DNA from 2 places in the Actinopolyspora sp. BKK2 genome. Region 1 is predicted to be linked to the other one. Evidence: riboswitches for the same ligand, from Rfam matches in the RefSeq annotation. Region 1 holds a riboswitch; the other holds the start of a gene.
The links. A riboswitch is a leader RNA that binds a small molecule or an ion and turns the genes downstream of it on or off. The one in region 1 is predicted to bind S-adenosylmethionine.

Region 1 (14,256 bases):
GGGCTCGTGCTGCAGCAGGATGTCCACCTTGACCAGATCCGAGGCCTGCGTACCGGACTCCTCGTAGTCCATGGAGGCGTAGCCGCGCGTGCGCGACTTGAGGTGGTCGAAGAAGTCGAACACGATCTCGCCCAGCGGCATGGTGTAGCGCAGCTCGACGCGGCTCTCGGAGAGGTAGTCCATGCTGTCGAGCTGCCCGCGCCTGCTCTGGCACAGCTCCATGATCGCGCCGACGAACTCGGACGGAGCGATCACGGTGCACTTGGCGATCGGCTCGCGCACCTCCTGGACCTTGTTCTCGGGCCAGTCGGAGGGGTTGGTGACCTCGACCTCGGTGCCGTCCTGCAACGTGACGTTGTAGACCACGTTCGGGGCGGTGGAGATGAGGTTCAGGTTGTACTCGCGCTCCAGCCGCGCCCTGGTGATCTCCAGGTGCAGCAGCCCGAGGAAACCGCAGCGGAAACCGAAGCCGAGCGCTCCCGACGTCTCCGGCTCGTAGGTCAGCGCGGCGTCGTTGAGCAGCAGCTTGTCCAGCGCGTCCCGCAGGACCGGGTAGTCGGAGCCCTCGATCGGGTAGAGCCCGGCGTAAACCATGGGGATCGGGTCCCGGTAGCCGGGCAGCGCCTGCTCGGCCCCGTTCTTCGCGAAGGTGACCGTGTCCCCGACCCTGGACTGGCGGACGTCCTTGACCCCGGTGATCAGGTAGCCGACCTCGCCGACCCCGAGTCCCTCGGAGGGCTTCTGGTCCGGCGATATGACCCCCACTTCCAACAGCTCGTGGGTGGCCCCGGTCGACATCATCCGGATCTTCTCCCGCGGGGTGATCTTGCCGTCGACCACCCGGATGTAGGTGATCACGCCCCGGTAGGTGTCGTAGACCGAGTCGAAGATCATCGCACGCGCGGGCGCGTCCTGCTCGCCGACCGGCGGGGGGACGTTGACCACCACCGCGTCGAGCACCTCGGCCACGCCCTCACCGCTCTTGGCCGAGACCCGCAGCACGTCGGACTCCGCGCAGCCGATGATGTGGGCGAGCTCCGCGGCGTAGTAGTCCGGCTCCGCGGAGGGGAGGTCGATCTTGTTGAGCACGGGGATGATCTCCAGGTCGTGCTCCATGGCCAGGTAGAGGTTGGCCAGGGTCTGCGCCTCGATGCCCTGGGACGCGTCGACCAGCAGGATGGCGCCCTCGCACGCGGCCAGGGAGCGGCTGACCTCGTAGGTGAAGTCGACGTGCCCCGGCGTGTCGATCAGGTGCAGCACGTAGTCCTCGTTGTCGAGCTGCCACGGCAGCCGCACGTTCTGCGACTTGATCGTGATGCCGCGCTCGCGCTCCAGGTCCATCCGGTCCAGGTACTGGTCCCGATACGCGCGCTCGTCGAGCACCTCGGTGAGCTGCAGCACCCGGTCGGCCAGTGTCGACTTGCCGTGGTCGATGTGGGCGATGATGCAGAAGTTCCTGATGCGTTCAGGAGACGTGAAGGTCGTGTCTGCGAAGGTGCTCACTGAAGTCTTCCTCGCGGGATGTCGACTCGCGTACGGGCAGGGATTTGCTTCCATCGTCCCACGAAAGTCGTGGATGTCCGATGCCAGCTCCGGGACCGGGGTGCTGCGCGGACCGCTGCCTCCCCGGCAACGGCGGTCTCGCGCGAGACGGTACGCCGGAGCGCGGGAGGGCGGAAGCGCTCACTGCTGCCGCACGTCGGCGCGCAGCGGATGCTCGGGGGGCACCTCGACGAGCACGATCCGCATCCCGTCCGGGTCCGCGACGGTTCCCTCGATCAGCCCCCAGGGTTGGCGTGCGGGCTCGGACAGCACCTCGACTCCGCGCTCGCGCAGCTGCCGAACGCTCTCGGCTGCGTCCCGCACCTGCAACCACAGCATCTGGTCGGGACTCGGACCGGTGCTGCCGCTGCCGGAAATCTCCAGCAGCCCCTGCCCGAGGAAGAACACCGTTCCCCCGGGGAACTCGCGGTGGACGGCCAGGCCGAGCACGTCGCGGTAGAACCGCACCGAACGATCGTGGTCTCCGGGCCGCAGAATCATCCTGCTGCTGAGAACGTCCATGCCCCCGTCCTACCCGATCGCGGACGGCTCCGCCGAACGGTCGCGGCGCTCACGGGCGCTCCATCAGGCCGGGCCCAGCCTCGGCAGGAGCTGTGGTGCGTCCCGTCGACGGCTCGTTCGGCCGGCTTCCCCGCCACTCCCGTGGGCAACTGGGATCACCCGACGGTTCGGGATTGATCACCTACCGAAAAAGTGATATCACTATGATGTCTACAAGACATCGGTTTCGACTCCGAGGAGGATCGATGAGCGCGGACGGTTCCGCCACCCGACCACCGGACCCCGCATCCGAGGCCACCGTCTCGATGCCCGACCCCGAGATCCGCGAGTACGCGGCACGGGAACGCGCCCCCGGACTGCCGATGCTCGGGCTGGGACTGCTCGCGCTGTTCGGCGGCATCGCGCTGGTGACCATCGGGGGTGCCACGTCGACGTGGTGGCTGCTGGCGATCGGGATCGTCGTCGTAATCGGAGGACTGCTGGTCCTGATCGGGCTGGTGGCCGTCTCCCCGGGAGAGGCGCGGGTGCTGCAGTTCCTCGGCCGCTACACCGGGACGCTGCGTCCGGCCGGGTTGCAGTGGGTCAATCCGCTGACCACGCGCAGGCCCATCTCCACACGGATCCGCAATCACGAGACCAACGTGATGAAGGTCAACGACGCCGACGGCAGCCCGATCGAGATCGCCGCGGTCGTCGTGTGGCAAGTCGCCGACACCGCGCAGGCGTCGTTCACGGTCGACGACTTCGTCGAGTTCGTGCAGACCCAGACCGAAACTGCGGTGCGGCACATCGCCACCAGCTACTCCTATGACAGTGCGGGCTCGGAGAACCTCTCGCTGCGGGAGAACGCGTCCGAGATAACCGCCAAGCTGTCCGTCGAAGTCGCCGAAAGGGTCCGCCCCGCTGGGGTGGAGGTCGTGGAGTCCCGCCTCACTCACCTGGCCTACGCTCCGGAGATCGCGCAGTCGATGCTGCAGCGCCAACAGGCAGAGGCGGTCGTGGCCGCGCGGGAGCGGATCGTGCAAGGCGCGGTCGGGATGGTGGAGTCCGCTCTCCGCGATCTCTCCGAACAGGAGGTCGTCGAGCTCGATGAGGAGCGCAAGGCAGCCATGGTCAGCAACCTGCTGGTGGTGCTGTGCGGCGACAACGCGGCGCAACCGGTGGTCAACACCAGCTCGTTGTATCACTGAGGTGTTCCGTGGCATCCCGCAAGAGCTTCCTGCTGCGGTTGGACCCGACCGTTCACGACGCGCTCGCGCGCTGGGCAGGTGACGAACTGCGCAGCACCAACGCGCAGATCGAGTTCCTGCTGCGCCGCGCGCTCGAGGACGCGGGGCGGCTACCGAGCAACGCCGGGTCCCAGCCCCGCCGGGGACGGCCGGCCAAGCACGACGAGCAGCCGCGCGAGCACGGCGGCTGACCTCCTCGAACCGGACACGGCTGCCGTATTCGGGATTGCTACCATGGCCAACCGCACCGCGCGGCGTTTCCGACATGGAGGAAGGCCGTCCGCCGCACCCTCGTCTTCGCACGAGGGCAGCACGGGGACGGCGCCGTTCGAGCGCGGTCGCGACACTCCGGTCGATCAGAAAGAGGCGTAACAGTGGCCAACATCAAGTCCTCCAAGAAGCGTGTCCTGATCAACGAGCGCAACCGCCGTCGCAACAAGTCCGTCAAGACCACGGTCAAGACCGCGATGCGCAAGTTCCGCGAGGCCGCTGCCGCCGGCGACAGGGAGAAGGCCGTCGAGCTGGAGCGGGCCGCCACGCGCGAGTTGGACAAGGCCGCCAAGAAGGGCGTCATCCACCGCAACCAGGCCGCCAACAAGAAGTCCTCGATGGCTCGCCAGCTCAACCAGCTCTGACGATCCGGTCCGACCGGGCGGTTCACTTCCGCGTCGAGTCGAGGGGGTCGAGTCGAGGGGACTGTCGAACCACGTCAACGACGACTCCGCGCGGTGAAACCGGCTCGGCTCAAGAGATCGCGCGGATCGGCTCGGTACTCGTCCGATCCGCGCGGGGCACTGCAGCGGCACCCCGCGAAAGCGGTGGAGACCGCGGGCCCCTCCGGCGCTGCCGGAGGGGCCCTTCTCGCTCCGGGGGACTTGATTCCGGCAGTGCCCGGCGACTCACCCCGAGCGCAGCTCGATCAGCTCCAGCACGGCCCTTTCCAGGGCGTACTCGGCATCCGCGGCCTGCCCCTTCACCTGAGCGTTGAGCGAGGCCACCAGCCCCATCGCCTTGGTGACCCCCTGCCTGTTCCAGCCCCGGGCCTGTGACTGGGCCTTCTTGACCTTCCAGGCCGGCATGCCGAGCTCGCGCGCCAACCGGTACTGGTCACCCCCGCCCGCACTGGCCACCCGGCCGATGGTCCGCACCGCGTCGGCCAGCGCGTCGGCGATCAGCACGTGCGCCACCCCGAGCTGCAGCGCCCAGCGCAGCGCTTCCAACGCCCCGGCCCGGTCCCCCATCACCGCCTTCTCCGCGACGACGAAACCGGTCACCTCGGCCTTGCCCTGGTGGTAGCGCCGCACGGCCGCCTCGTCCACCCTGCCGTCGGTGTCGGCGATCAGCTGGGACACCGAGGAGGCCAGCTCCCTGAGGTCGTTGCCGACCGTCTCTAGCAGCGCGCTCACCGCCGGGGGGTCGATGCGCCCCCCGCACCTGCTCGCCTCGGCCCGGACGAACGCCTCGCGCTCGGAGTGGCGGGTCAGCTTCGCGCACTCGGTCACGGTGGCCCCCATGTCGCGCAGCGCCTTGGGCAGCTCCTTGGCCTGCTTGGCACGGCCACCGCCGTTGTGCAGCACGAGCAGGACCACCCCCTCCGCCGGTTGGCGCGCCAGGGACAGCAGCGCCTCGGCGATCTCCTTGCCCGCCTCCTGAGCGCCTTCCAGCGCGACGACGCGGCTCTCGGCGAACAGCGAGGGGCTGAGCATCTCGTCGAGCTCGGGAGGCGTGAGGTCACTCACCTTGGCGCGCCGCAACTCGGTCCCCGGATCGGCCCGGCGAGCCGCGGCCAACGTATCGGAAACGGCGCGTTCCACCAGCAGTTCCTCCTCGCCGAGAACGAGGTGCAACTGAGCCGGCGCTGCTGCGTCCGGAGGATTCATGCCCCCCATTCTGACACCGGTCCACCCCGTCAACCCCGTCCCGGATGCTGGGTCGCAGTGGTCGCATGGCGGGCGTATGGCGTAACGTCGCCCGCACAACTTGGATAGCTCATCCAGAGGGGCAGAGGGACCGGCCCTGCGAAGCCCCGGCAACCAGCGTCGGCTGTCGTGATCACGAACGCGAGGCAGTCGGCGAAAACGGTGCCAATTCCGACCCCGCCAGCGGGACAGATGAGGGGAGAGGACCTCGCGATGACAGCTGCCGCCCAGACACAGACCGATGCGGCGAATCGGAAGCTCGATCTCGGACCGGCCGCGGAGCTCGTTTCCAAGGAAGAGGGGCACCGGCAACCCCTGGCGCCCGAGTTCGTCTGCCTGGAGGACTTCTCTCCGCTCGAGGTCACCTACGACTTCGGCCGAGTACGCCGCGAGGACATCGAAGCGGGTCCCAATTCGATCTGGCGGTACAAGAACCTGCTGCCCGTCCCGTCCGACGTGGAGCAGCACCCGAACACCGACCCCGGCTGCACGCGGCTCATCCGCGCGGACGCGCTGGCCGAGGCGCTCGGTGTGAAGCGGATCTGGGTCAAGGACGACACGGGCAACCCGACCCACTCCTTCAAGGACAGGGTGGTCGCCGTCGCGCTGGCCGCCGCTCGCGAGTTCGGGTTCAAGGTGCTCGCCTGTCCGTCCACGGGCAACCTCGCCAACGCGGTGGGCGCGGCCGCCGCCAGGGCCGGGTGGGACTCGGTGGTGCTGGTCCCCTCCTCGCTCGAGCGGGCGAAGGTGCTCATGACCGCCGTGTACGACGGCTCGCTGCTGTCCGTGGACGGCAACTACGACGACGTGAACAGGCTCGCCACGGAGCTGGCGGGTGAGCACGAGGACTGGGCGTTCGTCAACGTCAACGTCCGCCCCTACTACTCGGAAGGCTCCAAGACCCTCGCCTTCGAGGTCGCCGAGCAGCTCGGATGGCGACTGCCCGAGCAGGTCGTCGTCCCGATCGCCTCCGGCTCGCAGCTGACCAAGGTCGACAAGGGCTTCCGCGAGCTCGGCGAGGTCGGGCTGGTCGAACCGACCCCGTACCGGCTCTTCGGCGCCCAGGCATCCGGGTGCTCCCCGGTGGCCAACGCCTACAAGGGCGAGCAGGACGTGGTCCAGCCGGTCCGCCCGGACACCATCGCGCGTTCGCTGGCCATCGGCGCCCCGGCCGACGGCCCGTACGTGCTGGACACCGTCCGCCGCACCAACGGTGCCGTGGAGGACGTGAGCGACGAGGAGGTCATCGAGGGCATCAGGTTGCTGGCCCGCACGGAGGGCATCTTCGCCGAGACGGCCGGAGGCGTGACCGTCGCTACCGCGAAGAAGCTGATCGAGGCGGGGCAGATCGACCCCGACTCCGAGACGGTGCTGATGATCACCGGTGACGGCCTCAAGACGATGGACTCCCTGCAGGAGCACATCGGCCCGAAGGCCACCGTGGAGCCGAACACGGAGGCCGTGGACCGGGCGCTGAACGGCTGAACGGCTCGTTCTCCCCGGCGCTGCCCGGGCATCGGGGCAGCGCTCGGGAACGGGTTCGCGACGAGCGCGGCGCGGGTGGGAGCGAGCTGCTCGCTCCCACCCGTCCGTCGCAGGCGGCCCTCTCCCCGCGACCTGCCGGCGAGTCACTCCTCGGGACGAAGGGGATTGCCGGAGCCGACCACGCGCAACCTCCCCGGATCGCCCAGTACTGCGATGTCGCCGCGGTGATCGGTTCGCCGCACGAGCGCTCCGGAGCTCCGCAGCGTCGCGACGATCGCCGCGCTCGGATGCCCGTAGTCGTTCCCGTGCCCGACGCTGATCAGCGCCAGCTCGGGCGAGACCGCGCGCAGGAACTCCTCGCTGGTGTAGCGCGAGCCGTGGTGCGGGACCTTCAACACCTCCGCGCGCAGTCGCTCGCCGCTTCCGAGCAGTCTTCGCTGGGCGGCCAGCTCGATGTCGCCGGTCAACAGCACCCTTCCGGCCGGGGTGGTGGCCTTCAGCACGGTCGAGGCGTCGTTGATCCGCTCCCCGGCCGCACGGCATCCATCCGCTGCCGGGGCGAGCACCTCTAGCACGAGCCCGGGCCAGCCCAGCCGCTGCCCCGCGGCCAGGCGCACCTCGCGCGCACCCGCCTCCGCGATCCGCGCTCGCACCCCGGTTCCGCGCCACGCTCCGCGGCAGGCCCCGCCCAGGGCGACCCGTCCGAGCCGCCTGCCGTCGGCCACCCCGGCGATCCCGGCGAAGTGGTCCGCGTGCGGGTGGGTGAGCACCAGCAGCGGCACCCGCTCGACACCCAGCCGATCGAGGCACTCACCGACCAGCGCGGCGCTCGGCCCCGTGTCCACGACCACTGCGGTGTCGCGCACCCCCGTCGCCAGCACCAGGGCGTCCCCCTGCCCGACGTCGCAGGCCACCAGGCTCCAGCTCCCGCCCGGTGGCCAGGGCGGGCGGACAGCCGCGGGCACGATCAGCATCACCACGAGCGCGAGGCAGGCCCCGAGCACCGTCCACCGCCGCGTGGCGCGAAAGCGCGCTCCGAGGAGCACGAGCCCCGCGCAAGCGGCCAGCAGCACGGCCCCGAACACCCCGGCGGGCAGCGGAACCGTGGCCAGCGGAACGTCGGCGGCCCTCCTGGCGACGAGCAGTATCCACTCCAGCTCCGGAGCGGCTGCCCACACGAGCAGCTCGCCCAGCCGGGGGATTCCGGCGGCCAGCGTGGCGGCCACGCCGAGCACCGTGGCCGGAGCCACCACCGGCTCGGCCAGGATGTTGGCCAGCACCCCCACGAGGCTGAACTCGCCGGACAGGGCCACGACCACCGGTCCGGTCGCCAGCTGGGCCGCTGCGGGCACGGCCAGGGCTTCCGCGAGCCCGCGCGGGACTCCCCGCCCGCGCAGGGCCGTCGACCAGCCGGGGGCGATCAGCACCAGCGCCGCCGTCGCGGTGACCGACAGCGCGAATCCCGGCCTGATCGCGAGTTCGGGGTCGACGAGCAGCAGCACGATCACGCTCGCCGCCAGGGCGGGCAGCGTGGCACGCCCGCGCCCCAGCACGAGGGCGAGCAGCCCGATTCCACCCATCACGGCGGCGCGCAGCACGCTCGGCTCGCCTCCGGCGAGGACCACGAACCCGAGCAGCGCGCAGCCCGCGCCCGCGGCCGCCAGCGGGCGCGGGGCCCGCACGAGGCGCAGCAGCGCCAGCGCGGCACCGCAGACGATCGCCAGGTTGGCTCCGGAGACGGCCGTGAGATGGGTCAGCCCCGCCTTCCGGAACTCCTCGCGGACCGTGGCGGGCAGGGCGCCGGTGTCGCCGATCACGAGCCCGGGGAGCAGCCCCGCCGCCTCGGAACCGAGGACCCGCGAGCAGACTTCCCGCAGTCCGGCTCTGAGACCTTCGGCCACCCGCTGGACGGGCGGGGCCGCCCGCAACTCCTCCGGCGGCTGGTGCACCACCAGCACGGCCGCGAGCAGCCCGGCCCCGTGCGGCGGCACCACCACCGCCGTGGTGCGCACTCTCCGCCCCGGAAGCGAGTCCTCCCAGGAGGAGGTGGGCACCAGCAGCAGTGCTCTCCCACCGATTGGGTGCCACTCGCCCCCTTTTCGGAGGGCGCGCAGCTCGGCGCGGACCACGGAGCGCTCCCCGGCTCCCCGACCGCTGGCCGGGTCCGCGTCCGTCGGCCGGGGGCGTCGGGTGAGCTCGACGCGGACCCCGACGCTCTCCCCGTGCAGCTCGGCGGCGCGCAGTTCGTGGGTTTCCACGTGGTGCAGCCTGGGCACCAGGCAGAAGGCCGTGGCCGCCCCCAGCACCACCAGCACGACCGCGCCGTTGACCCGGCGGCCGCGGAGGAAAGCCAGCGCCACGGTGGCGAGACAGCCAGCGCAGGACACCCCGGAGGCCACCTGCCAGCCGGTGTACAGGCAGACCAGCGTCACCGCCCAGGTCCCCGCAGCGGCGGGCACCAGCCGCATGTCCGCGGAGGGCGGGGTCGCCTTCCCCGCGTTCGACGCGGTCGCCACCGCCCTCGTGGTCACACGCGGACCAGATCGCGCAGGCGGGCCAGGGTGGCCGGGCCTATTCCGTCCACCTCGCTCAACTGCTCCACGGAGTCGAATTCCCCGTGCTCCGAGCGCCACCGCAGGATGGCCCCTGCCGTCACGGGCCCCACCCCGGGCAGTTCCTTCAGTCCTTCCTCCTCCGCGGCGTTGAGATCCAACGTCTCGGAGGAGGCCGAGTCCGCCCCGCTCCCGCCGGATCGTTCCGCTCCCTCGGGAGGCTCGATCCCCACGTAGAGCTGCTCCCCGTCGGAGAGCTCGCGGGCCAGGTTGAGCGCCAGCGTGTCGCTGCCCGCGCGCGGGCCGCCCGCGGCGCGCAGCGCGTCGGCCACGCGCGCCCCCGCCTCCAGGGTGACCAGCCCCGGTTCGCGAACCTTGCCCACCACGCTGATCACCAGCTGCTCGGGCGGGGACGTGGTGGTGCTCGCGGCCCGCTCCACGGTGGGCAGCGCGCGGGAGGGCACCGGGGTGCCGCTCCCACCGGAGTTCCAGGTGACCGCGAAGACCGCGCAGCCGAGCACCGCGACGGCCACCACGCCGAAGCACCCGGCGCGTCCCGGGTCGGGCAGCGCTCCGAGCAGGGACCGGGGCAGCCGCTCCCGCAGCCACCGCGGAAGCGGAATCCGCCGTTCCCGCGCGTTCTCCTCCGCGGAGGATTCGGAGGAATCCGCCGGGTGCACGTCCTCCGCTCGGTCCATCAGCTCCCGCAGGCGTTCCCGCGCGGGCGAGCTCCCCTCGGTGGCCGCGTCCTCTCCGGTGGCCCGCGTTTCGGAACTCCGCGGCGGGAAGAGATCGGACATGTTTCCGAAGCTAGCCCGTTCACGGGGCGCTCAGAACACCGCGAGCAACGTCCTGTGCACAGTTCGAGGCGTTGTGGACGAACCGAAGCCGGGAAGCCGCGCGGGGCGGATCACGCGTCCGGCGCGCCCTGCTCGCCCGGCAGCACGACGACCCCGACCGCCCCCGGGCCCACGTGCGCGCCGACGGTGGGGCCGATCTCGGAAATCACGCAGTCCGAGCAGGCGGGCAGGCGGGCGAGCACCGACCGGGCCAGCGCCTCGGCGCGTCGGGGCGCCGCCAGGTGGTGCACGGCCAGCGCGACCGGTTCCGAGCCGACCGGATCGGGCAACGCCCCGACCGCGAGCTCCTCCAGCCTGCTCAGGGCCCGTCCCGTCGTCCGGACCTTCTCGGTCGCCTCGATCAGCCCTGCGCGCACCCGCAGCAGCGGCTTCACCGCCAGCGCGGTCCCCAGCAGCGCCGCCCCGACGCCGATCCTGCCGCCCCGGCGCAGGTACTCCATCGTCTGCACCGAGAACAGCACGGTGGCGCGCCGCGCGGTCCGCTCCGCCGCGGCGGCCACTTCCGGCAGCGAAGCTCCCCGCGCGGCGCGAGCAGCCGCGGCCAGCGCGGCGAAGCCGAGTCCCATCGCTGCGGAACGCGAGTCGAGCACCCGGATCCTGTCCGGGTCCACCTCGCGAGCGGCCACCCGGGCGGCGTCGCAGGTGCCGGACAACTCCCCGGACAGGTGAATCGAGAGGACCCCGTCCGCACCCGCGCTCAGCGCGTCCCGGTAGACCCGGACGAACTCGGGCACGGTGGCCCCGGAAGTCGTCACCCGCCGCCCCGTCTCCAGGGCGGCGGTCAGCTCATCCGGGGTGAACACCGTCTCGGGCCTGGAGTCGGCCTCGTCCAGCCGCACGTGCAGCGGGACCACGCGCAGCCCGTGCGAACCGGCTCGCTCGGGCGGGATGTAGGCGGTGGAGTCCGTGACGACGGATACGGTCACGGGGCGGCCTCTCCGGCGGGGAGAGCGGAGGGTCTCGCCTCGGGGAGGTCCGCCGGTTCCGACGGCTCGTTCATTCGGGCAGTCCGCCGTTGTAGGTCAGCAGGCGCCAGCCCTGACGTCCAACGGCGTTGTGCGTCAGCACCGCCCACCTGCAGTTGCCCACGCCGCCCAGGCTCGGCCACATGTCGGTCGGCCACTCCAGCAGCCGGGCGGTCAGCGCCGTTATCAACCCGCCGTGCGCGCACACCAGGGCGGTTCCCCCGCAGGCCTCGTCGAGCTCCCGCACCACCTCGTGGGCGCGCTCGGCGACCTCGACCCTGGACTCACCGCCCGGTGGAGCCCAGGTCGGCTGGGCACGCCAGGTCCCCATCTGACCGGGCCAGCCGTTCTCCACCTCGGCCCCGCTGAGTCCCTGCCACTGGCCGACGTGGGTCTCCCGCAGCCGCTTGTCCAGCCGCACTTCCCGACCGCTCACCTCGGCGTAGGCGGCGGCGGTCGCGGCGGCACGGCGCAGATCGGAACTCACCACCACCTCGGGGGTGAACTCGGCGATCACCGGGGCGGCCCTCTTGGCCTGCTCCAACCCCGCTTCGGTGAGTTCGCTGTCCAGGTGCCCCTGGATGCGGCCGGTCACGTTGTACTCCGTCTCACCGTGCCGCCAGAGCACCAGTCGCTGCAGGGTCACGCCTGCCCGCCCTCTTCGTCCCGGTCCGCTTCGTCCCGGTGCGGCGTGGAACCGTCCGCACCCACGTCCTCCGCGAACTCGATGACCGGGCAGTCCTTCCACAGCCGCTCCAGCTCGTAGAAGGCGCGCTCCTCGGAGTGCTGGACGTGCACGATCACGTCGACGAAGTCGAGCAGTACCCAGCGGCCCTCTCTGGTTCCTTCCCTGCGAACGGGTTTGGTACCCGCCGCGCGCATCTTCTCCTCGACCGACTCGACGATCGCGTCCACCTGACGCTCGCTGGGGGCGGAAGCGATCACGAAACAATCGGTGATGATGAGCCGGTCGGACACGTCGAGCAGAAGGAGATCCTCGGCCTTCTTGTCCGACGCCGCCCGCGCGGCTACCAACGCCAATTCACGGGCGTCTTCACTGGCTGCCACATCGCTCCTCTCGGTGGCCACGGTCTGCGACCCATACCCGAACGAGGATAACCATTCGACGTGCGGAACGCGGAACGCGTGGGGAGCTAAGCCCGCACGGGCCGACCGCGCTCCTCCGCTGCCGGTCACGGCAACCGGGCACGGCGCTGCGGCACTGCTTCGGGGCCCGTCCTCCCCCCGCTCGGCCCGTCAGCCGTGCTGCCGCGTTCGACGTGCCCCGTGAGCCGCCTCGCTCCGCGGGGCTGTCCGGCGCTGCGGTCCCGGTGGCTGCGGGCCGATGCTGCGGCCGTTCCGCGCCGCCTGGGATCGAGGAGGACAGCCCGTCTTCGACTGCCGCGCTGCCACGCCGTTGCGAGTCTCAGATGTCGACGGACTCCTGCGCAACACCGCTGACGCATCCACCACGCGAGTTCACCCCTCGCCACCCAATACCGCCACCCACTCAGCCATCTTCAGCGAGTGCTCCACATCATCAACGGAATCCAACGTCTCCGAACGAACCCCCCTGCACATCAATTGAGTGCATAACCTTCAGATAACTCTTCGGATAGGTCGTTTATCAATTTTCTAAACTCCCAGGAAGGATGTGTTTTTCGAATCGATACCATTTCTCCGGTATAGTGATTTATTACGTATAGATAGTGTGACCCACAAAAAAACCTCTCCCTTGGAGACCCTAAAGTTCCGTAAATATCGTTAATTTCATCCTGCTTCTCATCTGAATCGATTTTCTCGTCGATATCAATAAGATGCGCCAAAATCCACGCCTTCAGTATTTTTTCTGGGTCCGATTTTTCGCTATCCAGTTTTTCCAACTGGCTACAAAGGTCGAGCATTCCCTCCTTCCCTTCGAAGTCGTAGACTGCTAGCCGCACCGCACGGTCGTCGGCGGCATCACGCTCTTCCGCGAGGACATCGGCTGCGTAGTCTGCTACGGCATCAACTCCTATCCAATCATGTTCGATCCCGTATCGGAGAACCGCCCAAGATGCCAATCCCAAACTTCGCAGTACTCGAAATTCCTTCATCTGTTCCCCAACGGTTTTTAACGATTGAATAGGTCCACCCCGGTGATCCGTTATCTGCTGCAGCAGTGCTCTTTCCGCCCTCATGTCCAGCTCGAAATGATCCGATCGTGCTGTGACCAGTATATTTCCCTCCAAAGGATCGATATCGAGGTCGACAATTTTTCTGCTGCTCTGCCCTCGTATCACGAGACTCTCGACATCGGAGAAAGTGATATGAAGATGGAGGGTGTCAGCTCCTCGTTGCGCCCACTTTTTCGGCATCGTGGTGGGCAGATCCGGCATGTCGAATCTGAGATCGACACTGTTTCTTCCGTTTTTGAGGTAAGTCTCGTCGACCCGCGCTCCTCCCAACCGGGGAGCATGGTAACCGTATATGGCCCGGACCCCTTCTGTACTGTCGACGAGGTCGAGCCAGCTCACTGTTTTCCTACTTCCCGAAGGTGTACTGATCGCGTGTTTCTGGGGCCGTTCCAGTCCACTACTCCTTCGGGCGAGGAGGAGCGCACGTGAAGCGAGGGCCCTGCTTCCGGTGCTGCGATGGTTCCGGCGATGCGGAGTCCATCGATGAGGGCGTTTTCGGGGACGGCGATACCATGTTTATCGTCCCCCATGGTTCTACGGTTACCGCCACTCGCGCCGGTCAATGAGTTCGAAGGATACCCTGCTCGGACTCCCCTGCAAAACTGATTCAGGGTCCTTTCCCGCGCCGAGACACCCAACGCCTCTCGGAGGACAGGGATACAGTCCCTCTACGCCTCACAGGTCCGTGCCGTTATGGAGCCATCTTATCCTCCTGCACCTGAGCTAGCCCGGCACCATCGGCGAGCTCAGCTACCTCAGTGATGACGCCACCCCACCCCCCGGTCTCAGTTCCAGAACAAGCTCTCAGAGGTCGAGTCCCAGGAAGCTGGACACGATTTTGTCGCAGTCGGCACGCTGTTGATTCACACCGAGACGTAGGTAAGTGCTGTCGAAAACTTCGACCAAAAACTCGCAATCGTCGTATTGTCCGGACGAGAGTGCGGATTCAAGTGTCGGAAACTTCCAAAGGTCGAAGGCAACGAATAAGATGTTGATAGCCTGCAC
Region 2 (14,256 bases), on a different contig from region 1:
GCCCCGGCGTGCTGCTGGTCTGCGCGCTGGCGCTGTGCGGTGCGGAGTTGGTGACCTCCGCCGTCACCACGAGCGAGGTCGCGCTGACGATCGGTCAGCTGCTCGGCATCCTCGTCCTGCTGGCGCTGCTGGTGGTGCCGCTGTTGCTGGCCGTGCGCGCGGCGACCGAACTCCGCAGCACCGGGCGGCGACTGTGGTTCGGGCTGGGGGCGCTGGCGACGCTGGTGCTCGCACCGTTCGTGGCGAACGCGGTCGAGCGAGCGGTCGGTGCGGAGCAGGTGCTGTTCACGATGCCGCGCCCGCTGGCCCTCGTCGTCGCGGCGGTGCTCCTGCTCGGCACGGTTGCCCTGCTGGTTCGGTTCATCCGCGAGAACTGGATCGTGGATCCCAGGACCAGTGCTCGCGGGGGTTCGTGAGCCCGCCGGGCGACCTCGGACAGGTGACCGCCCGGCCCCGCGCTTCTCGCGACCCCGCCCGCGAAACGTCCCCGGACCGCTCCGGCGCTCCGGGGATCAGGTCCCGAGGGTGTGCCACACCGTTTTCAGGCCGGTGAACGCGCGCATGCGCCGCAAACCGGGGTCACGGCTCCAGTCCGGCTCCGCGACGGGGGCGTCGAACACCCGCTTCGCCGTTCCGGAGGCGTTGCGCTCCAGCTCGGCGCGGAGCTCCTCCGGAGCCCCGCTCGGGTCCAGGGCGTTCACATCGGCGTGCGCGGCCAGCCACGGAGCCAGCTCGCCCACGTCACCGGTGAGCACGTTGACGACCCCGCCCGGCACGTCGGAGGTGGCCAACACCTCGCACAGCGTCACCGCGGGCAACGGGCGCTCGCGGTCGACGAGGACCACCGCACCGTTGCCGACCGCGATCACCGGAGCGAGCGCGCTGACCAGCCCGAGCAGCGAGGAGCGCCGGGGAGCCAGCACGCCGACCACCCCGAGGGGCTCCGGCGCGGAGTGGGAGGTGTGGGGCCCGGAAACCTGGTTCGCGCCGCCGAGCACGGTTCCGAGCTTGTCGGTCCAGCCCGCGTACCAGAAGACCCGGTCGACAGCGGCGTCCACAGCGGCTTCCGCCTGTTCGCGGGAGACCCCCTCGGAGTCGGCGACCACGGTGGCGAACTGCTCGCGCCTGTCCTCCAGCATCTCGGCGACGCGGAACAGCACCTGGCCGCGATTCCGCGCGGTCGCCGCGGACCAGGTCTCGAACCCCTTCCGCGCGGCGGAAACGGCGTCGCGCAGGTCCTTGCGCGAGGCCATGGCCGCGTTCGCGAGGAAACGGCCGTCGGGTGCCTCGACGGCGTGGACGCGGCCGGACTCGGACCGGGGGAAGGTCCCTCCGATGTGGAGCTTGTAGGTCTTGGGCACCGTCACCCGCTCCCGTCCGCTCACCGGTTGTTCACCTTCAGACATCGAGGTAGGCCTCCAGACCCGCTTGTCCACCCGTGCGGGCGGAACCCGATTCGCGGTTGCCGCCGAACGGGGCAGTGGGATCGAATCCGTTGAACGCGTTCGCCCAGACCACACCGGTGCGCAGTTGACGTGCCGTCCACATCGCGCGGGAGCCCTTCTCGGTCCACACCCCGGCCGTCAGACCGTACGGCGTGTTGTCGGCCTTGCCGACGGCCTCCTGCGGCGTGCGGAAGGTCAGCACGGACAGCACCGGTCCGAAGAGCTCCTCCCGGGCCAGGCGCATCGACTGCTGCACCCCGGAGAAGACGGTGGGCGCGACGAAGTACCCGCGCCCCGGCAGCGCGCAGGGGCTGGTCCACTTCTCGGCCCCCTCGGCCTCGCCGGCCTCGACGAGCCTGGTGATCCGATCCAGCTCGGCCGCGGAGTTGAGGGCCCCCACGTCGGTGTTGCGGTCCAGCGGATCGCCCACCCGCAGGCCGCGCACCCGCTCCCGCACCCGCTCCGCGAACTCGGCGGCGATCGACTCCTCGACCAGGAGTCGCGACCCGGCTCCGCAGACGTTGCCCTGGTTGAAGAAAGCACCGTCGACCACGCCCTGAACGGCCTGCTCCTGGGCCGCGTCGGCGAAGACGATGTTCGTGCCGTTGCCGCCCAGCGCAAGCGCGGGGCGTTTGCCGGTTCCGGCCAACCGGTGCTGGACCCGCTTGCCGACCTCGGTGGAGCCGGTGAAGACCGGCTTGGCCACCTCGGGGTGGGTGAGCAGCCTGTCACCGACCCCGGCTCCCCCGGTGATCACGTTGACCGCTCCGGCGGGAAGTCCCGCCTGCTCGCAGAGCTCGGCGAAGACCAGCGCGCTGAGCGGGGTGGTCTCGGCCGGTTTGAGCACCACGGTGTTCCCGCAGGCCAGCGCGGGGGCGACCTGGCAGGCCAGCGTCAGCAGCGGGAAGTTCCACGGCAGCACCTGCCCGGAGACGCCGAGCGGTTCCGGGGAGGGGCCGAAACCCGCGTAGTCCAGCTTGTCGGCCCAGCCCGCGTAGTACAGGAAGTACGCGGCCGCGTTGGGGAGGTCGAACTCGCCTGCCTGCCGCACCGGTTTCCCGCTGTCGAGGGTCTCCAGCACCGCGAGCTCGCGGGTGCGCTCCTGGAGCAGCCTGCCCAGGCGGAACAGGTACTTGGCCCGTTCGGTGCCCGTCAGGCGGCCCCAGCCGTCGTGGAAGGCCTCCCGCGCGGCTGCCACGGCCCGGTCCACATCGGCTTCGGTGGTCGTCGGCACTTCGGCGAGGCGTTCCGCGGTGGCCGGGTTCACACCGGTGGTCGGCTCGCCCGAGCCGTCGACGAACGAACCACCGACGAACAGCCGGTACTCGTCCCGCAGCCGGGCCAGTTCCGCGGATTCGAGGGCGGGGACGTAACCCCAGGGGTCAGAACTCGGCTCCGTCACAGATCCACCGCCACGTAGTCGGGGCCACTGTAGTGGCCGTCGAGTTGCGTTCTCCGCTGCATCAGCAGGTCGTTGAGCAGGCCGGACGCGCCGAACCGGAAGAGCAGCGGGCTCAACCACTCGGGACCGGCCACCTCGTGCACCGCGACGAGGTAGCGGATCGCGTCCTTGGTGGTGCGGATGCCACCGGCCGGTTTGACCCCGCGCAGCTGTCCGGTGCGTTCGCGCCAGTCCCGCACCGCCTGCAGCAGCACGTGGGTGACCGGCAGCGTCGCGGCCGGGGATACCTTGCCCGTGGAGGTCTTGACGAAGTCGGCTCCGGCGAGCAGGGCCAGCCAGCTCGCCCGGCGCACGTTGTCGTAGGTGCCGAGCTCCCCGGTTTCCAGGATCACCTTGAGGTGGGCCCCGCCGCAGGCGGCCCTGACCTCCTTGATCTCGTCGAAGACCTGCGCGTATTGCCCGGAGAGGAAGGCCGCCCTGTCGATCACCATGTCGACCTCGCCGGCCCCCGAGTCCACGGCGAGCTCGACCTCGGCCAGCTTGGCGCGCAGGGTGGACCGCCCGGAGGGGAAGGCGGTGGCCACCGAGGCGACCCCGATGCCGGAGTCCCCCAGCGCGGTGACCGCGTCGGCCACCAGATCCGGGTACACGCACAGCGCGGCCACGGGGGGAGTGCCCGCGTGCTGCTGGTCGGGGTTGCGCGCCTTGGCCGCGAGCGCGCGCACCTTCCCCGCGGTGTCGGCCCCCTCGAGAGTTGTGAGGTCGATCATGCCGATGGCCGCGTCCACGGCGCGCAGCTTGGCGTCCTTCTTGACGCTGCGCGTGGCCAGCGAAGCCGCGCGCTGCTCCAGCCCGACGCGGTCCACGCCGGCGAGCCCGTGCAGGAAGCGTTCCAGGGTGGCCCCGCCGCGCGCCGCGTCGGCGAGGTCGGGAGGCAGCCGGGCCGGGACGTGCTGGGGCCCGGCTCGGCTCGGTGACGGCGAATCGGCCATGGCCGCAGTCTAAGCCCGTGATCGCGTGCGGAACACTCGCGCCGCGCCGTCGTCGTGCTCGCTGCTCACGGCGTGGTGCGCGGTCGCAGGAGCCGTCCGCGGCGCGGTCCGGGGCACCGCGCAGCCGAGCGCGCCCGCTTACCCCAAACCCGTTCGATGCCCTGGGGCAGGGGTACGTAGGCTGTGAACCATGAGTACCTCCGTGCTTACTGGCGTGGCGTGGCCCTACACCAACGGGCCGCGGCACATTGGTCACGTCTCCGGAATCGGTGTCCCCTCGGACGTCTTCGCGCGGTACCACCGAATGTCCGGGAACAAGGTGCTCATGGTCTCCGGCAGCGACGAGCACGGAACCCCCATCCTGGTGCAGGCCGAGAAGGAGGGGATCACCCCGCGCGAGCTGGTGGACAAGTACCACCGGGTGATCGCCGAGGACATGCGTTCGCTCGGGGTCAGCTACGACCTCTACACCCGCACCACGACGGGGAACCACTACGCGGTGGTGCGCGACATCTTCCGCGCGCTGTACCACAACGGCTACATAGTTCCGCGCACCACCACGGGCGCGGTGAGTCCCTCCACGGGCCGCACCCTGCCGGATCGCTACATCGAGGGAACCTGCCCGATCTGCGACCAGGACGGGGCGCGCGGCGACCAGTGCGACAACTGCGGCAACCAGATCGACGCGGCCGAGCTGCGCAACCCCGTGTCCAGGATCAACGGTGAGACTCCACAGTTCGTGGAGACCGAGCACCTGTTCCTCGACCTGCCCGCGTTCACCGACTCGCTGGGCAAGTGGCTGTCCACGCGCACCGACTGGCGCTCCAACGTACTGAACTTCACGCGCAACCTCGTCGAGGACATGCGCCCCAGGCCGATCACCCGCGACCTGGACTGGGGGGTGCCGATCCCGCTCGAGGGCTGGGACGAGCCGTCGATGAAGCGGCTCTACGTCTGGTTCGACGCGGTGATCGGCTACTTCTCGGCCAGCGTCGAGTGGGCCCGCCGCTCCGGTGACCCGGAGGCGTGGCGCGCCTGGTGGAACGACCCGGAGGCCCTGCGGGTCTACTTCATGGGCAAGGACAACATCACGTTCCACGCCCAGATCTGGCCCACCCTGCTGATGGGGCACAACGGCTCGGGTGACCGGGGAGGCACGCCAGGTCCCTACGGGGAGCTCAACCTGCCCACCGAGATCGCCTCCAGCGAGTTCCTCACCATGACCGGGTCGAAGTTCTCCACCTCGCGGGGGACCGTGATCTACGTGCGGGACTTCGTGCGCGAGTTCGGCCCGGACGCGCTGCGCTACTTCATCTCGGCGGCGGGTCCCGAGACGCACGACGTGGACTTCACCTGGGAGGAGTTCGTCCGCCGGATCAACTTCGAGCTCGTCAACGAGTGGGGGAACCTGGTCAACCGCGCCGTCTCCCTGGCGGCCAAGAACGTGGGTGCTGTCCCCCAGCCGCGTGATACTCGGGAGGCGGACGAGGAGCTCAAGACCATGGCGCGCGGGGCCTTCGACGTGGTCGGGGGGCATCTGCGGCGGTCCCGCTTCCGCGCGGCCACCCACGAGGCCATGCGCGTGGTCACCGCGGCCAACAAGTACCTGTCCGAGCAGGAGCCCTGGAAGCGCAAGGACGACCCGGACCGGCGGGACACCATCCTGCACACCGCGCTGCAGGTGGTCTCGGACGCCAACACGCTGCTCACCCCGTTCCTGCCGCACTCGGCCCAGCGAGTTCACGAGCTGCTCGGCGGCAGCGGCACCTGGGCGGCCCAGCCGCGGATGGAGGACGTGGCCGATCTGGACGTGGCCGAGCGCTCCTACCCGATCCTGACGGGCGACTACTCCGCGGAGCAGGCGAGCTGGGAGTCCGAGCCGATCCCGGTCGGCAGGCCGTTGAGCAAGCCGACCCCGCTGTTCGGCAAGCTCGATCCCGAACTGGCCGAGACCGGTCCGGACTGGGCCCCGCTCCGCACCGATTGAGGTTTGCCGTTCTCCCCCGGCTCAGGTGGTTGCGTGGCGGAACCTCTCGCGGGCTCTCGCTGCGGGTGTCCCGACATCGGGTAGCGACCTGCACAACGTCTCCGGCCGTCCTCGCGAGAGCACCACGGGAGAACCCGCGGCGGCGCGAGCTGCTCGGGGCGTGTTCCGGCGCTCGCCGCGTCGGGAGCACTACGCCAGCCGTCGACGCACCGGCACCGGTACGGACCCGGTGAACGGCGCGGTCGTCTCCGTTCCGATGAACGTCTGCGAGGGGAAAGCGAAGTGAGCAAGGGCGACAAGCGAACACCGCCTCCGGCTCCGGAACCGCTTTCGGTTCCGGTGGTCGACGCGCACACCCATCTCGACGCCTGCGGTGCCTCGAGCGCCGAGGACGTCCACGGCATGGTGGACCGCGCCGAGGCCGCCGGGATCGGCCGCGTGGTGACGGTCGCCGACGATCTCGACTCGGCGCGCTGGACCGTGGAGGCCGCCCACTGGGACGAACGCGTCCACTCGGCCGTGGCGCTGCACCCGACCCGGGCGAAGGACTTCGGCGAGACCGAGCGGGAGACGTTGCGGGAGCTCGCGCGCGATCCGCGCGTGGTCGCGGTGGGGGAGACCGGGCTGGACTACTACTGGGACTTCTCCCCGCCCGAACCGCAGCAGGAGGCCTTCCGGTGGCACATCGGGCTGGCCAAGGAGACGGGCAAGCCGTTGATGATCCACGACCGGGACGCGCACGAGGACATCGTGCGCATCCTGGACGAGGAGGGCGCTCCCGAGACGGTGATCTTCCACTGCTTCTCCGGCGACGCCGAGTTCGCCCGCCGGTGCGTCGACGCGGGCTACGTCCTGTCCTTCGCCGGGACCGCGACGTTCCGCAATGCGAACGCGCGGGGACTCCGGGAGGCGGCGGCCTCGGTTCCGGCCGGGCAGATGCTGGTGGAGACGGACGCTCCGTTCCTCGCGCCGCACCCCTTCCGCGGACGTCCCAACGAACCGTACTGCGTGAATTACACCGTTCGTGACCTTGCCGAACTGCGCGGGGAGTCGGTCGAGGAACTGGCAGTGGCCGTGTCTACCACCGCCGAACGAGTGTTCCAACTCGATCGTGTAGTGGGTTCCTGAGTACTGATCACGCTTCGCAGGCAAAGAGGATCAGGTGCGAGCGCGTCGAGTTGCGCCGTGGCAGTGTGCTCCTACCGTCCATTGTGGAAGCCGGGATGGAGAGCCGACCGGGACGAGGGGTGGGCCGATCATCGCAGCGTACGGAGTTGTGATCGGCTGGGCATCCTCTCGGGAACCGCGCCGTCGCACTGGCTGACGACGGACGGCTCTCCGCGACCGGAAGCGCGGCGGAGAGGTTGCCATGACAACTCGGAGTGTCCTTCGCATCGTGATCGTCCTCGTGGCGGTGTCGACCACGGCCGCACCGGCCGCTGCCGTCGCCGAGCACCGGGAGAGCACCGGGGTGTGGGAACGACTGGCTCGATGCGAGTCCGGCGGCAACTGGCACATCAACACCGGGAACGGTTACTACGGGGGACTGCAGTTCATGCGCAGTACCTGGCGGGCCTACGGCGGCGAGCACTACGCCCACTACCCGCACCACGCCTCCAAGGGCGAGCAGATCGCCGTGGCGCGGAAGCTCCGCGCGGCTCACGGGGATTACGGGGCCTGGCCCGCGTGCGCCCGCGAGCTGGGGCTGCCGCGGTGACGATCGCTCGTGCTCGCGGAGACGGCATCGTCCGAAGGTGCGAAAAAGTATTATCAAAACAATCGAACCGGTCACGCTTGGTGTCGAGATCTGCGCGTAATGGGACGTGAAATCGGATCGGTTCCCGCGGTCTTGCCCGATCGGGTGAGTGTTTCCGATACCACTTGCGCAGGGGTGCCGATTTTCGGTCCGGTAACTCGGATCACAACGATTTCGTTGTCCTTGGCAGCACGCAGATCATCACGCTAGAGTCTCGAACTCGTAAACCGATGACGACGGTCATGGATTACGCCCGCAGTCTTCGCCGGTGTACGTCGGGGTAGTTCCGCTGGCGCGGTCCGGGTCGAAAGTGGACGCGGAAGCGGCAGTGGACTATGGCGGCGCTGGCTACGGGAGTCGGATACGGACACGAAGCACGAAGGTTGCGTGCCCGCCGGGGGGATCAGGACGTTGATTCGACGTGCCGGACCAACCCGCCCGGGTGCGCCTTCCCGCCTTCGGGAGGTAACGACCCTGTGAACGAACGCGGCTATTTCGGTCGGAACGCTTCGATCGACCACCACTCCGCCCACTGGGGTGACTCGCTCGACGGAACCGACTGGTTCACCCCCGCTGTCGCGCCCGAGACGCGCACCGCCGTCGGTGTGCTGGACCGCCCAGAGGAGCAGACCCGAACCCACCAGCCCTATCCGGCTCAGGAGGATCACCCGAGCATGCCCTCGGGGACCCTCAGCATCACCCCCGAGGACGTTTACGCGGTGCTCGGCCCCGACGTCGAGGACCTGATGGCCGACGCCGACCTCGACGTCGACGAGCTCATCCAGCTGCTCAACGCCGAGACGACGGTCATGCCCCCGCTCTCGCTGCCCGAGACGCTGGGAGCCGAGGAGAGCCTCGAGGAACCGTCCCCGGAAGTCGCCGAGGCGATCAGCACCTGGAAGCGCCGTTTCCTCAAGAGCGCGGTGGCCGCCGTCGTGCTCTCCATCGGAGGTACCGGTGGTGCCGCCGCCGCGATGGACAAGTCCGTCACCCTCGAGGTCGACGGCCAGGAGCACCAGGTCAGCACCTACGAGTCGACCGTGGGCGAGGTGCTCGAGGACGAGGGCATCGAGGTCGACAAGCACGACGCGCTGAGCCCGTCGCTCGACTCCAAGATCTCGCAGGGCGACACCATCACCCTCGATCAGGGCCGGAAGATCGAGCTCACCGTCGACGGCGAGACCCGCGAGGAGTGGGTCCGCTCGGTGACCGTCGGACAGGCGCTCCGGCAGCTCGGCGTCCCCACGGACGGTTCCTGGGTGTCGGCCAAGCGGACCATGCAGGTCCCGGAGGACGGCATGAACTTGGAGGTCAAGACCTCCAAGTCGATCAGTGTCGTCGACGGCGGCGAGGAGCCGCGCCAGCTGACCACCACGGCGGTGACCGTTGACGAGCTGCTGCGCCAGCAGGGCATCAAGGTCGACGGCGACGACGAGGTCACCCCGGGCGGGAACAAGAAGATCACCGACGGTGCCGAGGTGCGGATCGACCGCACCAGCACCTCCACGATCAACGTCCGCGAGCCGATCGAGCCCCCGGTCAAGGAGATCGTGGACGACACGATGCTCAAGGGCGAGCGCAAGGTCGAGAAGCAGGGGCAGGCCGGCGAGAAGATCGTCTTCTTCCGCGTGACCAAGCACAACGGCGACGAGGTCAAGCGCGAGTCCATCGACGAGCGCGTGGCCAAGGAGGCCGAGCCGAAGGTCGTCCGGGTCGGCGGCAAGGAGCCCCCGAACAGCGGTGTCTGGGACAAGCTGGCCCAGTGCGAGTCCGGCGGCAACTGGCACATCAACACCGGCAACGGCTACTACGGCGGCATCCAGTTCGACAAGTCGACCTGGAACGCCTACGGCGGCGATCAGTACGCCGCCTATCCCCACCAGGCGACGCGGGAGCAGCAGATCGCGATCGCGAGCAAGGTCCGCGACGAGCGCGGGGGCTACGGCGCCTGGCCGTCCTGCGCGTCGCAGCTCGGCCTGACCTGATCCCCGCCCGGAGCGGGAGCGAATCCGCTCGTGAAGCGTTCCGGGCCCGGGCGGTGCCTCTCCGCCCGGGCCCGTTCTCGTTCCCGCCGAGCCGGCTGGGTGGTCACCGCTTCGGCGGGTGGACGGACTCGATGACGAAGCCGCTCCGCGGACGAGCGGGCACGCGGCGCAGGGAGATCGTCAGGTCCTGCTCCGGAACCTCGTACTCCAGTCGGGCCAAGCGGGGGACGAGAGCCCGCAGCAGCGCGCGGGTCGCGTCCTCGCCCGGGCACCGGTGCGAGGTGTCCGGATCACCGCCTCCCTGGGGAACCAGCTCGTCGCGGTCGACCGGGCGGTCGAGGAAGCGTCGCGGATCGAACGCGTAGGGGTCCTTCCACAGCGCGGGGTCGTGGTTCTGCCCGTACAGGTCGAGCAGCACGAGGGTGCCCGCCGGGATCGGTTCGCCGTGCCAGCTCAGGTCCCGCACCGCTCTGCCGCCGACGAACGGTGCGAACGGGTAGAAGCGGCGGACCTCCTGGACGAAGCCCTCGGTGCGGGCGGGATCGTCCGCGCCCAGCGGCTCCCGGTGGGCGGGCCAGCGGTGCAGCGCGTGCGCGGCGAACGTGAGGAACCAGCACACGGCGACGGTGGGCCGGATGACGTTGAGCAGCTCCACCGCGGCGACGCGGGGGCTCAGCGCTGTTCCGTCGGAGTCGTGGTGCCGAGCGACCACGTCGACGGCGGAGTTCCGCGGCACGGTTCTCCTGCCCGAGCGCACGTCCTCGATCAGGCGTGCCAGCCGGTCCTGCTGACGTCTGCGGGCCGACCGGGCTCGCCAGTGGCGCGGGCCGCCGGTGGCGAACCCGTCGACCAGGGAGACCAGGTCGTGGGCGGTGGGGCGCACCTCGTCGTCGCTCAGCGGGATGCCCGCCCAGCGGCAGACCCCTCGGGTGAGCACGCTGCTCGCCTCGTCGAACAGCACCACCCGCGGGCGGTCCCTCCAGGAGGAGCTCTCCTCGTCCCACGCGGCGGTGACGGCCTCGACGAGCTCGTTCGTGCTGCCCGCCTCGCGCACCAGGGAGCCGAAGATCGCTCTGCGCGTGCGGTGGGCGGGTCCGTCGAGGGTGTGCACGGCTTCGTGGCCGAACAGCGTGCTCAGCACCGGCTCCGGCACGGCCGTGCTCCTGCTCACGTTCTGCTCGTCGTAGAACAGGCGCACCGCCTCGGGGCCGCGCAGACCCACCGCGTGCTGCCCCAGCAGCCGGGTGCGGACGAGGGGGCCTGCCGCGTTGTTCCAGCGGGAGGGCAACCAGGCGTAGCCCTCGGTGAGCACGGCCGGCGTGCTGTCGGTGATGGGAACACGAGGTGACTTCATGCGAGCGCACTGCCCGCTGCCGATCGTGCTGAAACGCGCGTCGGGCGAATGTCGGCGGATGGGATGACGCGCTGCCCGCGAGCGAACCCGCGCGAGCCGGGCCGAGACGGCCCTACTAGGTTCGGTCGGGTGGAGCAGCGACCGCAGGCAGCGCGGCTGCTCGGCCCCGCCGAGGTGCGCGGACTGGCCGAGCAGCTCGGACTGCGTCCGACCAAGAAGCTGGGTCAGAACTTCGTGCACGACCCGAACACGGTGCGCCGCATCGTCGACACCTCCGAGGTGGGACCCGAGGACGTGGTTCTCGAGGTCGGTCCGGGGATCGGCTCGCTGACCCTCGCGCTGCTCTCCGCGGCCGGCTCGGTGACCGCGGTGGAGGTGGATTCCGCGCTGGCGGAACGGTTGCCCGGCACCGTGGCCGAGCACGCCCCCGCCCTGGTCGACAACCTGCGGGTGCTGTGCGCCGACGCCCTGCGGTTGACGGCGGAGGAGGCCTCCGCGGGGAACGGCCCTCCCACGGCGCTGGTCGCCAACCTGCCGTACAACGTGGCCGTTCCCGTGGTGCTGCACCTGCTCGCGGAGCTGCCGAGCCTGCGGCACGGTCTGGTCATGGTCCAGTCCGAGGTCGCCGACCGGATGGCCGCCGGACCGGGCGGTCGCAGTTACGGCGCGCCGAGCGCGAAGTCGGCGTGGTTCGCCTCCGTGCGGCGCGCCGGGGCGGTGTCCCGCAACGTTTTCTGGCCGGTGCCGAACGTGGATTCCGGCCTGGTCGCTTTCACCAGGCGCGAGCCTCCTTCGGAGGTGCCGCGCGATCGCGTTTTCGCCGTGGTGGAGGCCGCGTTCGCGCAGCGCCGCAAGACCCTCCGCTCGGCGCTGGCCGGGTGGGCCGGTTCGCCCGCGCGGGCGGAGGAACTGCTGCGGGCCGCCGGGATCGATCCCGCCGCGCGGGGGGAGCAGCTGTCCATAGCCGAGTTCGCCTCCGTCGCGGCTGCCGCTGAACAGCGCTAGTCGGTCGGTCCGCCCGTCCCGGGCGCGCTGCCGGGGCGTTCGGCGTCACGCTCCGCTGTTGGGGCGGCCCGCTGCGCGGGTGGGGACTCCACCGGGGTGCACGACCACTCTCGTGGGATTTCGCTGCGCGAGGGCATGTACGCGCGGTCGTGTTCCCGGCCTCGGCTCACTCCGCTGTGTGAGTGATGAATGCGACAAACAGCGGAAAGTGACTGACATCAACTTGCATTCGCGGTCTTCGATGATGTCTACTCTCGTGCGGAGTCCATCCTGAGCGGCTGAGAGATCTGGCTCGAAGACGCCGCAGCAACCACCCGGAGCGGGCAGGTGCTACAGCCAGGAACGATGGAGTTGATTTGTCTCTAAGTTCCACCGCCACCGCGAGGGCGCAGCCCGTGGCAACCCGCCTCGGCTTGACGGAGCGCCGTGTCGTCGACCTCGAGCGTCGTACTACGACCGCCTGTCGGCGCCGCGCCTGAATCCCCGTACTGGCCCCTGGTTCCCTCCCCAAACCGGCTGCGTGCGATGAAGCACGTCCTCACGCCGGGGTGAGCTGAAGCGGAGTTCGATCGTGATCACTGTCGAAAACCTGAGCAAGTCCTTCACCCAGAACAACACCCGTGTAACCGCGCTCGACGACGTGAGCCTCGAAGTCCCGGACGGCACCGTCTGCGGGGTCGTCGGAACCAGTGGTGCGGGCAAGTCCACCCTGGCGCGCTGCATCTCGCTGCTGGAGAAGCCGGACAGCGGAGCCATCCGGGTGGACGGCACGGACCTGGCCTCCCTGGACGGCAGCAGGCTCCGTGCGGCTCGGCGCCAGATCGGGGTCGTCCCCCAGGGGGACTCGCTGCTGCGGCAGCGCACCGCGGCGGGCAACGTCGCCCTCCCGCTCGAGTCGGCCAAGGTGCCCGCGGCGCAACGGCGCAGCAGGGTGGCCGAGCTGCTGGACCTCGTGGGACTGAGCGACAAGGCCTCGGTCTACCCCGATCACCTCTCCGGGGGGCAGCGTCAACGAGTCGCCGTCGCCCGCGCGCTGGCGGCGAAGCCCTCGGTGCTGCTGGCCGACGAGCCCACCTCCGCGCTGGACCCCAGCACCACGGACTCGGTGTTGACGGTGCTGGACCGCGCTCGCTCCGAGCTGGGGGTGACCGTGCTGGTCGTCACCCACGACATGGCCGTGGTGCGGCGCATCGCCGACGACGTCGCGGTGCTGGAGGAGGGCAGCGTGGTCGAGCACGGCAAGGTGCTGGACCTCGTTTCCGAGCCGGGCAGTCGGATCGGTTCCACGCTGCTGCCCGAGACCGACCAGGCGGAGCTGGTTCGCTCGCCCAGCGGGGAGCACGACGTGACCGCCGAGGTCGTGCTGGTCGGTTTCGCGGCCGTGGGCGCTCTGCTGCCGGAGGCCTCGAGCCGGTTCGGGGTGGAACTGTCCATTCTCGGCGGTGGATTGACGCGGCTCGGGGACACACCGGTCGCCAAGTTCCGTATCGGGCTGTCCGGTGAACGTTCCGAGTCCGCGCTGAAGTGGATGATCGAGCGCGATGCGCACGTGCGCCGCGCTCCCGTGAGCGTTGATGGAGTTGCCGCGTGACTGAAGTGACCCCCTGGTCGGAGGTCTTCGAACTGGCACGTCCCGCGACGATCGAGACCATCTACATGGTGCTGGTTTCGACGTTGATCGGCGTGCTGGGCGGATTACCGCTGGGTGTGTGGCTGCACCTGACCTCACCGGCCGGGTTGAGCCCCATGCCCGTGTTGCACCGGATCATCAGCGCTGTCGTGGACGTGGTCCGCTCGGTCCCGTTCGTGGTGCTGCTTGTGGTGGTCGCCTCGCTCAGCAGGCTGCTGGTCGGAAGCGCCATCGGAAGCACCGCCACGATCGTGCCGCTGTCCATCGCGGCGATCCCGTTCTTCGCGCGGCTGGCCTCGAACGCGCTGCGCGAAGTGGACTCCACAGTGGTGGAGGCCGCGGTCACCACCGGAGCGGGCAAACCGCGGATCGTGTGGACCGTCCTGCTGAGCGAGGCCCGTTCGGCGCTGGTCAGCGCGGTCGGAGTGACCATGCTGGCCCTGATCGGCTACGCCGCCATGGCCGGAGCCATCGGCGGCGGCGGACTGGGTTCCATGGCGATCCAGAACGGGTACTACGCCTACGACGACAGAGTGCTGTACACCTCCGTTGTCCTGCTCGGCGTGCTGGCCTGGGGGATGCAGCTGCTCACCGACTGGGTGACCAAGCTCGTCGACCGGCGTCGGTCCCTGGCCAACGTCTGACCGACAGCGGGCCGCTGGGAGCTCTCCCGGCCCGCGACCACGAAGAACTTCCCGTC

Region 2: another riboswitch for S-adenosylmethionine. It lies ahead of G9Q41_RS06920 (methionine ABC transporter ATP-binding protein); the one in region 1 lies ahead of thrC (threonine synthase).

What each region holds. Positions count from the first base shown of each region.
Region 1 covers NZ_JAANTE010000007.1:120,183-134,438, reverse strand. The annotation lists gene lepA (translation elongation factor 4) at 1-1,503, opposite strand, end outside; gene G9Q41_RS15700 (VOC family protein) at 1,684-2,064, opposite strand; gene G9Q41_RS15695 (SPFH domain-containing protein) at 2,310-3,254, shown strand; gene G9Q41_RS15690 (hypothetical protein) at 3,263-3,484, shown strand; gene rpsT (30S ribosomal protein S20) at 3,668-3,928, shown strand; gene holA (DNA polymerase III subunit delta) at 4,193-5,173, opposite strand; SAM riboswitch class I at 5,280-5,411, shown strand; gene thrC (threonine synthase) at 5,426-6,697, shown strand; gene G9Q41_RS15670 (ComEC/Rec2 family competence protein) at 6,841-9,213, opposite strand; gene G9Q41_RS15665 (helix-hairpin-helix domain-containing protein) at 9,225-10,049, opposite strand; gene G9Q41_RS15660 (DegV family protein) at 10,160-11,035, opposite strand; gene G9Q41_RS15655 (histidine phosphatase family protein) at 11,106-11,720, opposite strand; gene rsfS (ribosome silencing factor) at 11,717-12,142, opposite strand; gene G9Q41_RS15645 (DUF2247 family protein) at 12,655-13,590, opposite strand; gene G9Q41_RS15640 (hypothetical protein) at 14,056-14,256, opposite strand, start outside.
Region 2 covers NZ_JAANTE010000002.1:658,656-672,911, forward strand. The annotation lists gene G9Q41_RS06870 (hypothetical protein) at 1-416, shown strand, start outside; gene G9Q41_RS06875 (aldehyde dehydrogenase family protein) at 513-1,406, opposite strand; gene G9Q41_RS06880 (aldehyde dehydrogenase family protein) at 1,399-2,847, opposite strand; gene deoC (deoxyribose-phosphate aldolase) at 2,844-3,839, opposite strand; gene metG (methionine--tRNA ligase) at 4,030-5,826, shown strand; gene G9Q41_RS06895 (TatD family hydrolase) at 6,109-6,954, shown strand; gene G9Q41_RS06900 (transglycosylase family protein) at 7,196-7,543, shown strand; gene G9Q41_RS21815 (resuscitation-promoting factor) at 8,059-9,567, shown strand; gene G9Q41_RS06910 (cytochrome P450) at 9,671-10,921, opposite strand; gene rsmA (16S rRNA (adenine(1518)-N(6)/adenine(1519)-N(6))-dimethyltransferase RsmA) at 11,051-11,926, shown strand; SAM riboswitch class I at 12,189-12,278, shown strand; gene G9Q41_RS06920 (methionine ABC transporter ATP-binding protein) at 12,498-13,517, shown strand; gene G9Q41_RS06925 (ABC transporter permease subunit) at 13,514-14,200, shown strand.